3 regions of the Streptomyces sp. RLA012 genome follow, and region 2 is predicted to be linked to each of the others. Evidence: riboswitches for the same ligand, from Rfam matches in the RefSeq annotation. Region 2 holds a riboswitch; each other region holds the start of a gene.
The links. Region 2 has a riboswitch for cyclic di-AMP ahead of RV986_RS07735 (M23 family metallopeptidase). Riboswitches for the same ligand answer to the same signal wherever they lie in the genome.

Region 1 (5,627 bases), 3.0 Mb from region 2:
GGAACAGCGCGTACGGGAACATGGCGATCGTCACCGCGAAGGACGGCACGGAGACCTGGTACTGCCACCTCTCCAGCTACAGGGTGCCGTCGGGGACGGTCGTGAAGGCCGGTGAGCCGATCGCGTACTCCGGGAACTCCGGGAACTCGACCGGGCCGCATCTGCACTTCGAGGTCCGTCCCGCCGGCGGTTCGGCGATCGACCCGCTGCCGTGGCTGCGCAGCCACGACCTGGACCCGACGTAACCGGTAACCCCACCGATCCGCCGGGCTCCCGAGCCGCCGCCCCCGGAGCTACAGCTTCTCCACCGGCGCGTACCGCAGCAGCAACCGCTTCGGCTTCGCCTCGCCGAAGTCGACCGTCGCCTCCGCGTTCGCACCCGTCCCCTTCACACCGACCACCGTGCCCAGCCCGAACTGGTCGTGGGTGACCCGGTCGCCGACCGCCAGCGAGACCACCGGCTTCTCGGAGACCCCACGGCGCGTCGCGAAGCCGGAGGCGCCGGACGCCGTGGACCGCGAGCGCGAGGACGACAGCGAGGAGGACAGCGACGCGGCCACACCGGAGACGGGCCCCGAGGACACGGGAGCGGTCGCACCGGTGCGCTTCCACTCCAGGTGCGTGTCCGGGATCTCCTCCAGGAAGCGGGACGGCGGATTGTACGAGGGCTGGCCCCAGGCGCTGCGCATGGACGACCGGGTGAGGTACAGCCGCTCCCGCGCGCGCGTGATGCCGACGTACGCGAGGCGCCGCTCCTCCTCCAGCTCCTTGACCTGGCCCAGTGCGCGCATGTGCGGGAAGACGCCGTCCTCCATGCCGGTGAGGAAGACGACCGGGAACTCCAGACCCTTGGCGGTGTGCAGGGTCATCAGGGTGATGACTCCGTTGCCGTCCTCCTCGTCCGGGATCTGGTCGGAGTCGGCGACGAGCGCGACCCGCTCCAGGAAGGCGGAGAGCCCACCGGACGCCGCGCCCGCGCCTGCTCCCGCGCCTGCTCCCGCGCCCACTCCCGTCCCCGGGCCTGCCCCCGCGTCGCCCTCCGCGGCCTCGGCGGCGCCGGACTCCTGCTCGAACTCCAGTGCCACGGCGGCAAGTTCCTGGAGGTTCTCGATACGGGTCTCGTCCTGCGGATCGGTCGAGGCCTGCAGCTCGGCGAGATAGCCGGTGCGCTCCAGGACCGCCTCCAGGACGGTCGCCGGGCCCGCGCCGGACTCGACGATCGTACGGAGGTCCTCCATGAGCGTGTTGAACCGCTTCACGGCGTTCGTCGACCGCGCCGCCATCCCGTACGCCTCGTCGACGCGGCGCAGCGCCTGCGGGAAGCTGATCCGCTCGCGCTGCGAGAGCGCGTCGATCATGGCCTCCGCGCGCTCGCCGATGCCGCGCTTGGGGACGTTCAGGATGCGGCGCAGCGGGACCGAGTCCTCGGGGTTGGCCAGGACCCTGAGGTACGCGAGGACGTCCCGGACCTCCTTGCGCTCGTAGAAGCGGACGCCGCCGACGACCTTGTAGGGCAGGCCGACACGGATGAAGACTTCTTCGAAGACACGGGACTGGGCGTTCGTACGGTAGAAGACGGCGACGTCGCCCGCCTTGGCCTCGCCCGCGTCGGTGAGACGGTCTATCTCGTCGGCGACGAACTGGGCCTCGTCGTGCTCGGTGTCGGCGACATACCCGGTGATGTTCGAACCGGCGCCCGCGTTGGTCCACAGGTTCTTGGGGCGGCGGGATTCGTTGCGCTCGATGACCGCGTTGGCGGCGGACAGGATCGTCTGGGTCGAGCGGTAGTTCTGTTCGAGGAGGATCGTCGTCGCGTCCGGGTAGTCCTCCTCGAACTGGAGGATGTTGCGGATGGTCGCGCCGCGGAAGGCGTAGATCGACTGGTCGGCGTCGCCCACGACGCACAGCTCGGCGGGGCCGAGGTCGCCCGCGGCGGACGGCACGTCCTCGGGCCGGTCGTCGGCGGCGGCCGGGCCGACGAGCTCCCTGACCAGGGCGTACTGCGCGTGGTTCGTGTCCTGGTACTCGTCGACCAGGACGTGGCGGAAGCGGCGGCGGTAGTGCTCGGCGACGTCCGGGAAGGCGCGCAGCAGGTTGACCGTGGTCATGATCAGGTCGTCGAAGTCGAGCGCGTTGGCCTCACGCAGCCGCGACTGGTACATCGCGTAGGCCTGGGCGAGGGTCTTCTCGAAACCGTCGGCGGCCTGGGCGGCGAAGTCCTCCTCGTCGATCAGCTCGTTCTTCAGGTTCGAGATCTTGGCGCTGAAGGACTTCGGCGGGAAGCGCTTCGGATCGAGGTCCAGATCACGGCAGACGAGCGCCATCAGACGCTTGCTGTCGGCGGCGTCGTAGATCGAGAAGGACGACGTGAAGCCGAGCTGCTTGCTCTCCCGGCGCAGGATCCGCACACACGCGCTGTGGAAGGTCATCACCCACATCGCGTGGGCGCGCGGGCCGACGAGGTGCTCGACGCGCTCCTTCATCTCGCCCGCGGCCTTGTTCGTGAAGGTGATCGCGAGGATCTGGCCGGGGTGGACCTGGCGCTCGCCCAGCAGATGCGCGATCCGGTGCGTGAGCACCCGGGTCTTGCCGGAGCCGGCGCCGGCCACGATGAGCAGGGGGGAGCCGGAGTGCACCACGGCCGCACGCTGGTTCTCGTTCAGCCCGTCCAGCAGGGCCGCCGGGTCCACGGCGGGGCGGGGCGCGCCGTCGCGGTAGTACGCGTCCCGGCTCGCGGGCACGTCGAAACGGCCGCCGAACAAGTCGTCCGGAAGCGGCTCCGGCGCCCCGTCCTCGGGCGGCGGCGGGGGCTCTTCCTCGTGGGCCCCGGAGGGCTGGAGGTCCGCCAGGAAGCTGTCGTCAAAGAGGCTGCTCATCGCTCTCCGAGTTTAGGCCGCCCCACTGACAACCCGCGGCCACCCTGGAAACCCGACCGGTTTTTCCGTGGCCGCGGGCCGTCCCTCCCCCTCCGCACCCCGCCGTCACCGCCTAGATCCATTCCCTTACGGTCAGCCACGACCAGCGGCACCCAACATCAAGGTCACGAAAATGTATCGGGCATATCGCACATCAAACTTCACAGAACACTTATGAGTTGGCTAGCGTGCCCGGCAGACCGCTCGACAGCAACCGGCGAACGTCGTCGGGCCGTGCGGTCTCCGCCGAGTCCGGTACGCCCACGAGGCAGCCGGAGCCGGGGACCCAACCGACTTTGGGGTGAATCGGTCCAATTGTCCCACGGGGCAAGGACCGTAGGGCAAACCTTCCGGAAGCACCCGCCCGAACCCGACAGCTAACTCGGTAGGCGGAGGACGGAAGGAGTCGCCTCTCTTGGCGTCGCATCGCAAGTGGAGTCCTATGGGTACGCGCATAGCGGGTATACGGACCCCTGCCCTCGCCACGGCGGCCCTCACCTCCGTGGCCCTGCTCTCCCAGACGGCGAACGCCGCGCCCTCGGCCGATTCCAAGCCGAGCGTCGAAGAGGTCGAGAAGAAGGTCGACGACCTCTACCACCAGGCCGAGACGGCGACCGACAAGTACAACGCGACCCGGGAGAAGACCGCGCAGCAGCGCAAGCGGGTCGACTCCCTCCTCGACGACGTGGCCCAGCGCACCGAGAAGCTGAACACCGCGCGTGAGGAGCTGGGTTCGTTCGCCGCGGCCCAGTACCGCACCGGTGCCGCCGCCCCCGACACCGCGAGCTTCCTGCTGGCCGACAATCCGCAGGACTACTTCGACCAGACCCAGCTGATGGACCGTCTGACCACCCGCCAGAAGGCGGCCGTCGACGACTACGTCACCGAGCAGGCCGCCACCACGAAGAAGCGCGCGGAGGCCTCCGAGAGCCTGCAGACGCTCACCACGACGCAGAGCGCGCTGAAGACGTCCAAGGCCGACGTGCAGCGCAAGCTGGCGGAGGCGCGCGACCTGCTCTCCAAGCTGACCGCCGAGGAGAAGGCGCGGCTCGCGGCGATCGAGCAGAAGAAGCGGGAGGCGGCCGACCGCAAGGCGGCGGAGCTGGCGCAGCAACAGGCCGCGGCGGAGAAGAAGGCCCAGGAGGCGGCGGCCCAGCAGCAGACGGGCTCCGGCACCACAAGCACCTCCGGAACCACGGGGACCACCGGCACCACCGGGACCACCGGCACCTCGGCCACCGACGCCTCCTACACCGTCAAGGCCGACAAGGCCATCGCCTTCGCCCGCACCCAGATCGGCAAGCCGTACGTGTGGGGCGCGACCGGGCCGGGCTCGTACGACTGCTCCGGCCTCACCCAGGCCGCCTGGAAGGCCGCGGGCGTCAGCCTCCCGCGCACCACCTATGACCAGGTCAAAGCGGGCAGCACCGTCCCTCTCTCCGACATCAGGCCCGGTGACCTCGTCTTCTTCTACGACGACATCAGCCACGTCGGCCTGTACATCGGCAACGGCATGATGATCCACGCGCCCAAGCCGGGTGCGTACGTCCGCGAGGAGTCGATCTTCTACGGCGGCGAGTCGATCATCCACAGCGTGGTGCGTCCGGCGTAGCGCTACGGCGCCGGGCACGCGCGCGTGAGGGCTGATCGAGCTCCACGCGCGCGTGCCCCGCGGGCAACCCGCTCGAAGGTCCCTAGCATCGGGCCCATGCCAGCCACCTCCCCGCCCCGCATCTGGTCGGCCCGACTGCGCACCGGGTGGGCGGAGTGTTCGCCCGGCGCCGGAGCCGCCGTGCTGGCCACCGGCATCATCTCGGTCGGGCTGCGGCTGACCGGCCACGAGACGCTCTCCCGGATCGCGCTGGCCCTGACGGCCCTCGGCTGGCTCGGGCTCGCCGCGGACTTCGTCGTACGGCTGCTGCGCGAGCGGGAGCGGTGGGTCACGGAGGCCGGCACGCCCGCCGCGCTCACCGCGGTCGCGGCGACCACCGTGCTCGGCACCCGGCTGGTCGCGCTCGGCTGGGAGGTACCGGCCGAGGCCCTGCTCGCCCTGTCGGCCGTGCTCTGGCCCGGGCTGCTCCTCCTGGTCGTACGGCGTCTGCGGCCTCGTACGCCCGGAGCGGTGTTCCTCGGGTGTGTGGCCACGGAGGGGCTCGCGGTGCTGGCCGCCGCGCTCGCCCCGGCGGTACGCGCGGACTGGCTGGCGCACGCCGCGCTGGTGCTGTTCTGGCTGGGGATCGTGCTGTATGTGGTGGCGCTGCTGTACTTCGACTATCGCGAGGTCGCTGTGGGGGCCGGGGACCACTGGATCGCCGGCGGTGCGCTGGCCATCTCGGCGCTGGCCGGGGCGGAGCTGATCGGCGCACACCGGGCGAACCCGTACCTGTGGAACGACGACGACAACCGCGTGCTGCACGGCGTGAGCGGCGGCCTGCTCGCGCTCGCGCTGGGCTTCTACGTCGTCCTGGCCGTCGCGGAACTGCTGCGGCCTCGCCTGCGCCACGACGTGCGGCGCTGGGCGACCGTGTTCCCGATGGGCATGACGGCGGTGGCGGCCCTGTCGGTCGCGACCGCCCTCGACGTCCTGTGGCTCAAGGGGCTCGGACAGGTGCTGCTGTGGATCGCGGTGGCGGCGTGGCTGGTGGTGGCGGCCGGAACCGTCACGCGCCCGCGGGAGGCGTAGGCGTAGCACTCGCGGAAGGCACGGCGCTC
Region 2 (5,627 bases):
CAGCCGTTGCCTCGCGGATGAGACGCCGTTGATGATGTTGGTGCCTGAGTGTGACTGTTCGAATCTGTGAGGATTTGATGATTGAGACTGGCGGAGATGGTCGTACGTGGCTTCTTTCGGGGTCCACGAGTGGCTACGCACTGCGGCTGACCGAACTCGACGAGCTGCTCCATCTGCACTGGGGCCCACGGATCACGCTCGCCGACGCCGAGTCGCTGGCCGCCCTGCCCGGCCCGCCGTACCGGCCCTTCGAGTCCCGGCTCGACGGGCGCGAGGAGTATCCCGTCGAGGGCGGCCCCCGCTTCGTACGCCCGGCGCTGTCCGTCCGGACGGACGAACGGCGCGGCACCGAATGGCGGTTCGAGGGGTACGAGGCCGACGGTGACGAACTGCGGCTGCGCTTTCTGGACGACGGGCTCGCCGTCACGCTGCACTACCGGATGCGCGGAGACGTCGTCGAGCGCTGGGTGACCCTCGCCAACGAAGCCGACCAAGCCGACGAAGGCGCCTCCCTGGAGCTGCTGCGCGCCGACTCCGCGACCTGGACGCTGCCCGAGCGCGACGGCTGGCGGCTCTCCCAGCTGCACGGCCGGTGGGCGGCCGAGTCCCGGCTTGAGCGGTCCTCCCTCACCTACGGTGAGAAGGTCATCGGCAGCCGCCGCGGGCACACCGGGCACCAGCATCTGCCGTGGGTCGCGCTCGACAGCGGGGCGACCGAGGAGAGCGGCGAGGTGTACGGGTGCGCGCTCGGCTGGTCGGGCTCGTGGCGGATCTGTGTGGCCCAGCTCCCCGACGCGCGCGTGCAGATCTCCGGTGGCGCGGGGTACGACGACTCGGGGCTGCTGCGACTGGAGCCGGGGGAGTCGTTCACCACGCCCGTCTTCGCGGGGCTGTGGAGCGACGGCGGCTTCGGCGGGGCGAGCCGCGCCTGGCACGCCTACCAGCGCGCGTACGTCATCCCGGACGCGGACCAGGACCGGCCGGTGCTGTTCAACTCCTGGGAGGCCACCCACTTCGACATCTCCGAGGAGCAGCAGCGGGAGCTGGCCCGGCGGGCCGCGGCGATGGGTGTCGAGCTGTTCGTGGTCGACGACGGCTGGTTCGGGGAGCGGACCAGCGACCGCGCCGGGCTCGGTGACTGGTCGCCCAACCCGGACCGCTTCCCGCAGGGGCTGAAGCCGCTCGCCGACGACGTGCACGCGCTCGGTATGCAGTTCGGGATCTGGGTCGAACCGGAAATGGTCAACCCGGACAGCGAGCTGTATCGCGCGCACCCCGACTGGGTGCAGTTCCAACCGGGGCGAACCAGGACGGAGTTCCGCAATCAGCTCGTACTGAATCTCGCCCGCCCGGACGTCCAGGAGTATCTGTGGGAGCAGCTCGACGGTCTGCTCTCCGGCGCCCCGATCGACTATGTGAAATGGGACTTCAACCGCTGTTTCACGGACGCCGGTTGGCCGGGTGAGCCGTACCCGCAGAAGCTGTGGGTCGAGCACGTGGAGGCCCTGTACGCGCTGCTGGACCGGCTGCGGGCCGCGCATCCCGGGGTCGCCTTCGAGTCCTGCTCCGGCGGTGGCGGCCGGATCGACCTCGGCATCATGGCGCGTACGGACGAGGTGTGGACCTCCGACAACACCGACCCGCTCGACCGGCTCGCGATCCAGTACGGCTTCAGCCAGGTCCACCCTGCCCGGATCATGTCGGCCTGGGTCACCGACAGCCCGAACGCACAGCTCAATGGGCGTGTCAGCTCGCTGCGTCTCCGGTTTGTGAGCGCCATGGCCGGGGTGCTCGGGGTCGGCGGCGATCTGGCCGAGTGGAGCGAGCAGGAACTCGTCGAGGCGCGGGACTGGGTGAAGCTCTACAAAGAGATCCGGCCGGTCGTGCAGCGCGGCGACCTCTACCGGCTGCGCCCTCCGGAGGGCGGGTCGAGTGCGGTCCAGTACGTCCGCGGTGACGAGACCGTCGTCCTGGCCTGGCTCCAGGCCCAGCATTTCGGTGAGCAGGTCGCCCCGCTCCGGCTGCGTGGCCTCGATCCGGGTGCCGCGTACGAATGCCGCGAAACGGGTGAAGTGCATCGGGGTGCGGTGCTGCTGCACCACGGGCTGCGGACGGGCCTGCGAGGCGACCTCGACGCGGCAGTTATCCGACTGCGTCGCGTGTGACTGTTCTGTCCTGAAACGCAGCCTTCATTCCAACTGGCCCTGGAATGAAGCATCGTGGTTCGGCGTGCGTGAGCAGCGTCATATTCGTGACGATGTGTTGCGGCCGCTCTCGCCCAATCCGCCCGAATTTCAGGGCGGTTGAGGGACGAAAACATCCCCCGTTCACGGAGGGTGACGGGAATTCCGGCCTGGATCAAGAAAGGCACGTACACAGAAAAGCCACATGGTTGGCGATGCGCTCCCATCTCGCCTACGTTCGCCCTCAATCCGGACGGACGCCCAATCCTGCCGCCGCCCGGAATCCGCACACCCACCCGTACCCGGCAGGAGCGGGGGACCCACAGGTAGGACGCCTGTTCCGGTCTCCGGAACGGCTAGGGGTACAGCCGCGTGGCCGCGCGGCCGGGCATCTCCAGCCCGCACCCGACAGCTCACCCCGCAGGCGCCGGAGAGGAATTCGTCATGCCCGCGAAGGGTAAGCACCGCCGTCCCAAGTCCCAGCGTTTCACCCGCTCGATCGCCGTGGCCGGAACCGGTGGTGCCGCGCTCGCGCTGCCGCTGATGGGGGCATCCGGCGCCCACGCCGCCACTCCGGCGACCGCCGTTTCCTCGGCTCCGGAAAAGACCGCGGCGGTATCCGAAAAGACCGCGACGGTTGCGGAAAAGGCAGCGACGATTTCGGAAAAGACCGGGACCGTCACTTCCACCGGCGCGACAAAGACCTATGCGGTAAAGGCCGGCGACTGGCTGGCGAAGATCGCCGACCAGCAGAACGTCGCAGGCGGCTGGCAGCGGCTCTACTCCGACAACCGCCAGGCCATCGGCGGCGACCCGTCGTTGATCCACCCGGGCCTGAAGCTGACGATCGGCGAGAAGGCGGCGTCGACCGGCGGCACCAAGCCGTCGACCCAGTCGCCGACCTCGTCGTCCAAGCGGTCGTCCTCCAAGGCCTCCTCCAAGGCATCCACCCAGTCGGCCACAGGGTCGGCCGGCGTGGCGAGTACGCCCAAGGCCCGGGCCGCCGACAGTTCCGGCTACACCCTGCCGGTCGAGGGCGCCGTCATCGGCACCGGCTACAAGGTGGCCGGCGGCATGTGGTCCAGCGGCTACCACACCGGCGTGGACTTCGTGGTCCCGACCGGCACCACCATCAAGTCCATCGCCGCGGGTACGGTCGTCTCGGCCGGCTGGGGCGGCGCCTACGGCAACCAGGTCGTCATCCGGCACGCCGACGGCAGCTATTCGCAGTACGCCCATATGTCCGCCCTCTCCGTCTCGGCGGGGCAGACCGTGGCCGAGGGGCGGCGGATCGGCCTCTCCGGCGCGACCGGCAACGTCACCGGCCCGCATCTGCACTTCGAGATCCGCACCACGCCGAGCTACGGCTCCGACGTGGACCCCGTCGCGTACCTGCGTTCGCACGGTGTCGCCGTCGGCTGACGCCCGCCGCGCCCCCTAGTGATCATGGAGCGCTCCATAAGCGCTCCATAAGCGCTCCATGATCAGCGCATTGCGGTCTTGTGGCAGCGGGGCGCGCGGTCTCGACACCGTGCGGGAGTGGCTCCACAGTGATCTCTGTAAGCGCTTTCTGCGTCTTCGGAGGTCCCAGTGCCCGACGCCCACGCCGACGCCGCCCGGGGCGGTGGGAACGGGGCCGACGACCCGGCGCCCGCCGCGATCGGCGGGTCGGGCCGAGGTGTTGGCGCGCATGGCGGAGGGCGTGAGCTTCGCCGACGGCGAGCGGGTGTCCGCCGACTCGCCCGCGAACCAGTTCGTTTCGGTGGTCGACGGGTGGACGGTCGCGGAGCCTTCCGGATCCTCTTCCGGGCCTGGGGCCTCAACTGCGCCGACCTGGACCGGCGTTGGACGTACGTCGTCCCGTCCGGCAGTGGCGCCCCCGGCTTCCATCGGATCCGGACCGTCGACGTCGACCAGGGCATCTCCGGTCGACGTACACGGACCACTGCCAGGGCGCCGAGACCCGGCGGGTGCCGAAGCCCGCCGGGCATCACCGCTCCGCCCGTCCTCGCCACCACCCCGCGTACGGAAGGAACCTCATGACCACCCGCAGAGCCTTCACGACCCTGGCCGCCGGTGCCGCCCTGGCGACGCTCGTCCCGGCCGCCGCCGCGAGTGCCTCGCCGCGCCACCGCCGGGGCCGGCTCATCGCCCGCGACGGCTTCCGGCACGGCCTCGGCCAATGGGCCAGCGAACTGCAGGACGGGGGCACGGTCACCGCCTCGCGCGGCGTCCTGGAGATCGACGTGCCGAGCGGCGCGACGGTCTGGTTCAAGAAGCGGCTCGCGGGGCCGTACGTCGTCGAGTACACCGCCACGCCGGTCTCCGAGGGTGGTGTCAACGACCGGGTCTCCGACCTCAACAACTTCTGGAACGCCGTCGACGTACGTTCCCCGGACGACCTCTTCGCCACGCCACGCGGCGGCGCCCTCGCCGAATACGACTACCTGAAGACGTACTACGTCGGGTACGGCGCCAACACCAACACGACGACGCGGCTGCGCCGGTACGTGGGGGAGGCGGGCGTCCGCCCGCTGATCTACGACTACACGCAGCCGCTTCTGACGGCCAACGAGCCCCACCGCGTCCGTATCGTCTCGGACGGCTCGACGGTCCAGTGGTGGAACAACGGGCGACCGGTCTTCGACTACCGCGACCCGGAGCCCTACACGAGCGGGCACTTCGCGTTCCGGACCACCTGGAGTCACTTCCGGATCACGGACTTCCAGGTGTGGCGGCTGTTCAACCACTCCTGAGAGTGCCTTATTCCGGATTAACCGACACTTTACGAGTGGCTTATCTCACCCCCCGTCAACCCTTTCTTACGGTCGCGTAGCTCACATCGAAAGGTGAATCATGGGCCGATGTGGCAGACGATTCGAAGAATGACAACAGATCAGTGATCGGGTCGTACGTGGCGGTGGGGGACAGCTTCACCGAAGGCGTCGGCGATCTCGGGCCCGACGGGGCGTTCGTCGGGTGGGCCGACCGGTTCGCGGTGCTTCTCGCGGACCGACGGCCCGAGGGCGACTTCACCTACACCAACCTCGCCGTACGCGGGAAACTGCTCGACCAGGTCGTCGACGACCAGCTCAGGCGCGCCAAGGAACTCGCGCCCGACCTGGTCTCCTTCTGCGCGGGCGGCAACGACATCATCCGGCCCGGAACCGACCCCGACGAGGTCGCGGAGCGCTTCGAGCGCGCGATTCGCGACGTCACCTCCGCGGTGGGCACCGTCATGGTGACGACCGGCTTCGACACCCGTGGCGTTCCCGTGCTGAAGCATCTGCGCGGCAAGATCGCCACGTACAACGGGCACGTACGGGCCATCGCGGACCGGTACGGCTGTCCGGTGCTCGACCTGTGGTCCCTGAAGACGATTCAGGACCGCCGTGCCTGGGACGGCGACCGCCTGCACCTGTCGCCCGAGGGCCACACCCGGGT
Region 3 (5,627 bases), 5.2 Mb from region 2:
GGGAAGCCGGGGCGCCGTCTCCACCACGTCCGGCTGACCGCAGGGACAGCGGTGCGCGATCGCGCGCAGCCCGCGCGGCGGCCGGCCGAGTTGCTGCTTGAATGCCTCGACGTCCGCGTCGGTCGGCTCGGTGCGCGGGGTGGGCGGCGGGGGCGTTTCCATGCCTGTGCTCAAGTCTCTTTCTTCATTCACTTCACCGGTCGGATCTTCACGTCACCGGTCGGAGCGGTCCGACTTGTCGACGCCGTCCCAGACGTTGGCGTACCAGGGGCGGGCTGCCGCCCCCAGATCCGTACGCGACTGCTTCGCCGCGTCCGGGTCGATCACGATGTATCCGGTCTCGCCCGGCATCACGTAGTGCAGCCGTTCCCGGATCTGCTGCTTCGCGTACGCGTCGTCCTGCCAGCGCGCCTTCAGGTCACGCAGCTGTTCGACCCGCTCGCGGGCCTGCTCGCGCTGCCGCTCCAGTTCGGAGATCTCGGTGCGCTGGGACACGTACTGCCTTATCGGGTACGCGAGCGCCACGATCAGAGAACAGAGTACGAGAGCGAGCAGCGCGGCCCGGCCGGTCAGACGGGAGCGGCGGGCCTGGCGCTTGGTCTGTGAGCGGTAGACCCGGGCCGCGGTCTGCTCGCCGAGCAGCCGCAGCCTGGTCGCGGTGGAGAACCGGTCCCTGTCCTTCACGGCCATGAGTCCCGCCTCCCCAGTGGTACCAGCCCGTCACGTGCGTACGTCCCCGCACACGGTACGGGACCGAGTACGGGGACGTACGTACGACTGGCTAAGGCTTGACCCTCGGCGGGTGTCAGCCCTTGCTGTGCCTACTGGTTCGCAGAGCGCTGTGCCTACTGGTTCGCAGAGCGCTGTGCCTACTGGTTCGCAGAGCGAAACCGCGGGAAGGCGCTACGCCCCGCGTACACCGCGGCGTCGTCGAGGATCTCCTCGATGCGCAGCAGCTGGTTGTACTTGGCGACGCGGTCCGAGCGGGCCGGGGCGCCGGTCTTGATCTGGCCGCAGTTCACCGCGACGGCGAGGTCGGCGATGGTGACGTCCTCGGTCTCGCCGGAGCGGTGGGACATCATGCACTTGAAGCCGTTGCGCTGGGCCATCTCGACGGCGTCCAGGGTCTCGGTCAGCGAGCCGATCTGGTTGACCTTGACGAGCAGGGCGTTCGCGGAGCCCTCCTCGATGCCGCGGGCCAGGCGCTCCGGGTTGGTGACGAAGAGGTCGTCGCCGACGATCTGGACCTTGTCGCCGATCCGGTCGGTGATGACCTTCCAGCCGGCCCAGTCGTCCTCGTACAGCGGGTCCTCGATGGAGACCAGCGGGTACGCGGAGACGAGCTCCTCGTAGTACTCCGTCATCTCGGCGGCCGAGCGGGACTTGCCCTCGAACTCGTACTTGCCGTCCTTGTAGAACTCGGACGCGGCGACGTCGAGCGCGAGCGCGATCTGCTCGCCGGGGATGTAGCCGGCCTGCTGGATGGCCTCGACGATGAGGTCGAGCGCGGCACGGTTGGACTCCAGGTTCGGCGCGAAACCGCCCTCGTCGCCCAGGCCGGTGGACAGGCCCTTGGTCTTCAGCACCTTCTTGAGGGTGTGGTAGACCTCGGCGCCCCAGCGCAGCGCCTCGGAGAAGGACTCCGCGCCGATCGGGGCGATCATGAACTCCTGGATGTCCACGTTGGAGTCGGCGTGCGAGCCGCCGTTCAGGATGTTCATCATCGGAACGGGCAGCAGGTGCGCGTTCGGACCGCCGAGGTAGCGGAACAGGGGCAGGTCGCTGGCCTCGGAGGCGGCGTGCGCGACGGCGAGCGAGACGCCGAGGATGGCGTTGGCGCCGAGCGAGCCCTTGTTGTCGGTGGCGTCCAGGTCGAACATCGCCTGGTCGATCAGGCGCTGCTCGGTGGCGTCGTAGCCGACGAGCTCCGGGCCGATCTGCTCGATGACGGCGAGGACGGCCTTCTCGACACCCTTGCCGCCGTAACGGTTGGGGTCACCGTCACGCAGCTCGATGGCCTCGAAGGCACCCGTGGAGGCGCCGGACGGGACGGCGGCACGACCAGTGCTGCCGTCGTCGAGGCCGACCTCGACCTCGACCGTGGGGTTGCCTCGGGAGTCCAGGATTTCCCGGGCTACGACGACGTCGATGGACGGCACGAGCATCTCCTTCTGGGATGTGACGCGGGTACGCGAGACCTGTGATGGCTTCGCGACATGAGCCTAACCGCCTGAGGGGGATCGGCCAGCCGGTCGCCCACCTCTTGGGCAGAACTGAACGTACACATTGTTCCAGAACGGAACAAAAACGGAAACAAAAATCCCCGCTCCGGTGCGTACGGGGGAACGCGCACCGGAGCGGGGGCCCGTGGGGACGGGGGTGGTCCTCCTCGGTGTCTCCAGTGTGGAGACCCCTTCTATGCGGGACCTGTCATTCAGCTGAGGTGAAGCTGCCGATCATCAGCTGAGGTGGAGCTGCTGACCCGGGTAGATGAAGTCCGCGTCGTCGATGATGTCCTTGTTCAGCTTGAACAGCTGCTGCCAGCCGCCCTTGACCTTCTTCTTCTCGGCGATCGAGCTGAGGGTGTCGCCCTTGACGACCTTGTACTCGCCGTCACCCTTCTCGACCTTCTTGCCCGCCGGGGTGGGCACGGTCCTCTCGGCGGACGGACGCGACGCCGAACGGGAGGCCGCGGTGTCCGTCGAGCGGGTGGTGGTACTGGTGCTCGGCGAGCCGTTCGACGAGGAACCGTTCGACGAGGAGCCGTTCGAGTTCGAGGAGGACGAGTGCGACGGGGTGCTCGTGCCGCCGGTGTACGCGGCGCCCGACAGGCCCGTGCCACAGGTCGGCCAGGCGCCCTTGCCCTGCGCGGCGAGGACCTTCTCGCCGATGGCGATCTGCTCGGACCTGGAGGCCTGGTTGGCGGCGGAGGCGTACGCGGTGCCGCCGTACGCGGCCCAGGTGGAGGCCGAGAACTGCAGTCCGCCGTAGTAGCCGTTGCCGGTGTTGATGGACCAGTTGCCGCCGGACTCGCACTGGGCGACGGTGTCCCACTGGGAGGCGGTGGCGGCGGAGGCGTTGCCGGCCGCCATGAGCGGGGCGGCGATGGCGACACCGGTGACACCGGCGAGCGTGGCGACACGGGTGGTTTTGTTCGGGCGGCGGTGCTTGCCCTTGCTGGAAAACAGCATGGAGAGATCCCCTCACCGACGCCTGCGAGGTGAGCTGTCGGGTTCGGGCGGGTGAGTGCCCGGCCGTGCGCTCTGGGCGCACGGCTTCACCCCAAGCCGCTCCGGTCAACTACCGGGCGCGGCACTTACCTTGGGTCCCCCGCTCCTGCCTACGGCGCTGACGCGTCGACTGTTCCCGTACGGCCGCTGGCAGGATTCGGCGTTGCGACCGTCGGGGCCCGCTGAGGCGAGCGGTGTTGACCGTAAGCAGCCGATCGGCTGAATTCCAAAGACGATCAGGGTCTTTGAGATCCATCTCTCACTCGCACTAAACCGGACATTCTCCAGCGAACCATGACGCGAACTGCCCCTACTTTTCGCCCGATTCAGTACCAACTGCAAGGCTCTGACCGGGGCGGATGAGGTCCGGGTCGACGCCGACCGCCTTCTTGTTCTCGGCGTACAGCTCGGCCCATCCGCCTTCGAGGTCAAGGGCGTCGGCGATGGTCCACAGATTGTCTCCGGCGCGGACGACGTACGAGCCGTCGATGACATCGCGGGCGGTGCCGGTACCCCGAGAGGTGTGCCGGTCGGAGGAGTCGTCGGTACGGCCGTCCAGCGCGCTGTCGGTGGTGGCGTCGGTGGTGTCCTCGTCGGCGCTGCCGCCGCGGTGGCGCCCGGCGCCGGTCGTCGCGCTCTCGGTCGTGGCCGAAGAGTCGCCGCCCTGACCGGAGTTGTCCGAGGTGCCGCTCTTCGTCGTCGCCGTCCCGCTGCCGTCGGCCTTCGTCGTACCCTCGGTCGCATTCGCCGACGAACCGGACGAACCAGAGGAATCTGAGGAATCAGAGGAATCAGAGGAATCAGAGGAACTGGACGACTTCGTGGAATTCGACGAACCGGAGGAACTGGAGGAACTGGACGAACTGGAGGAGTCGTTCGCCACACCCGTGTCGACCGCGACCTCACCCGAGTTCCTGCTGAGTCCGGAGAGCGGTCCACAGGTGGGCCAGGCGACGAGACCCTTGGCGTCGAGGAGCTTCTCGGCGATGGCTATCTGCTGCGAGCGGCTGGCCTCGTCGGCACTCGGCGCATACATGAGGCCGCCGTACCTCTCCCAGTCCTTCTGGGTCATCTGCAGTCCGCCGTAATACCCGTTGCCGCTGTCGGCGCTCCACTGGCCGGCGCTCTCGCACTCCGCGACCCGGTCCCAGGTGGTGCCGTCGGCGGCGTTCGCGCTCGCGGCGCCGAGCAACGGGATCGCGATGGCGGATCCGGTCACTCCTGCCGCGACGATGAGGGCCGGAGCCTGACGGGGGCGACGATGGCGGCCGTTCCCGGAGAGCATGCGGAAACCTTTCGCGTGACAGCAGTTGACTACGCGACGAACGAGTCGCGTTGACGAGTGAACGTATCCGCACCCGAACACTTGTCACAAGTCGATGCAGCGTAGATCACGTGAAGATTACAGAGTTGAGGAAGTGTCAGCTTGGGCCGCCGGTCGGCGTATGGTCGTCGGCCGCCGCTACGCCCCGACCGGAGGTGTGAACTCCACCGGAAGCGTGCGCAATCCGCGCATAATGAGCCCGCCGCGCCAGCGCAAATCGGCTGGATCCCCCGCGAGTCGGAGGTCGGGGAGGCGGGTGAGCAGGGTGGCGAGCGCGGTCTGCCCTTCCAGACGGGCGAGCGGTGCGCCGAGGCAGTAGTGGATGCCGTGGCCGTAGCCGAGGTGCTGGTTGTCGCGGCGGGAGAGGTCGAGCGTGTCCGGCCGCTCGAACCGTGCGGGGTCACGGTCCGCCGCGGCGAGTACGACGAGGACGGGGTCGCCGGGCGCGATGTCCTGTCCGCCGATCCGGACGGCCTCGGTCGCGAACCGCCAGGTGGCCAGCTCCACGGGGCCGTCGTAGCGCAGGAGTTCCTCGACGCCGGTCTCCAGCAGGGCCGACTCGCCGGCGGCGAGAGAGGTCTGGAGGCGCTCGCGCTGCTCGGGGTGGGCGAGAAGGGCGTAGGTGCCGTTGCCGATCAGATTGACGGTCGTCTCGAACCCGGCGAAGAGCAGGATGAAGGCCATGGCGGCGGCCTCGTTCTCGCTGAGGTGCTCGCCGTGGTCGGAGGCGCGGATGAGGCCGGAGATCAGGTCTTCGCCCGGCGCGGGCGTGTCGGGGAGGCCCTCGCGCTTCTTGTGGATGAGTTCGAGGAGATACCCGCGCATCTTCTTCACGGACCGCGCGACCCCGCCCCGCGGCCCGCCGCCGTGCCGGATCATCATCCCCGCCCAGTCCCGGAAGTCGTCCTGGTCCTCGCGGGGGACGCCCAGCAGGTCGCAAATGGCGTAAATGGGAAGCGGGAAGGCGAACTCGTGGATCAGATCGGCGGAGCCCGTGTCCGCGAACTGGTCGATCAGGTGGTCCGCGAGCTCCTGCACGCGTGGCGTGAACTCGGCCACCCGGCGTGGTGTGA

Region 1: another riboswitch for cyclic di-AMP. It lies ahead of RV986_RS20780 (C40 family peptidase); the one in region 2 lies ahead of RV986_RS07735 (M23 family metallopeptidase).
Region 3: another riboswitch for cyclic di-AMP. It lies ahead of RV986_RS31455 (transglycosylase family protein); the one in region 2 lies ahead of RV986_RS07735 (M23 family metallopeptidase).

What each region holds. Positions count from the first base shown of each region.
Region 1 covers NZ_JBWDPA010000002.1:4,598,813-4,604,439, forward strand. The annotation lists gene RV986_RS20770 (M23 family metallopeptidase) at 1-245, shown strand, start outside; gene RV986_RS20775 (ATP-dependent DNA helicase) at 294-2,876, opposite strand; cyclic di-AMP (ydaO/yuaA leader) riboswitch at 3,150-3,322, shown strand; gene RV986_RS20780 (C40 family peptidase) at 3,331-4,527, shown strand; gene RV986_RS20785 (tellurite resistance/C4-dicarboxylate transporter family protein) at 4,624-5,598, shown strand.
Region 2 covers NZ_JBWDPA010000002.1:1,624,680-1,630,306, reverse strand. The annotation lists gene RV986_RS07740 (alpha-galactosidase) at 78-2,165, shown strand; cyclic di-AMP (ydaO/yuaA leader) riboswitch at 2,467-2,623, shown strand; gene RV986_RS07735 (M23 family metallopeptidase) at 2,628-3,605, shown strand; gene RV986_RS07730 (hypothetical protein) at 3,957-4,226, shown strand; gene RV986_RS07725 (DUF6250 domain-containing protein) at 4,223-4,939, shown strand; gene RV986_RS07720 (SGNH/GDSL hydrolase family protein) at 5,083-5,627, shown strand, end outside.
Region 3 covers NZ_JBWDPA010000002.1:6,824,591-6,830,217, reverse strand. The annotation lists gene RV986_RS31470 (DUF501 domain-containing protein) at 1-162, opposite strand, end outside; gene RV986_RS31465 (FtsB family cell division protein) at 214-690, opposite strand; gene eno (phosphopyruvate hydratase) at 870-2,165, opposite strand; gene RV986_RS31455 (transglycosylase family protein) at 2,460-3,191, opposite strand; cyclic di-AMP (ydaO/yuaA leader) riboswitch at 3,196-3,358, opposite strand; gene RV986_RS31450 (LysM peptidoglycan-binding domain-containing protein) at 3,541-4,515, opposite strand; gene RV986_RS31445 (cytochrome P450 family protein) at 4,693-5,627, opposite strand, start outside.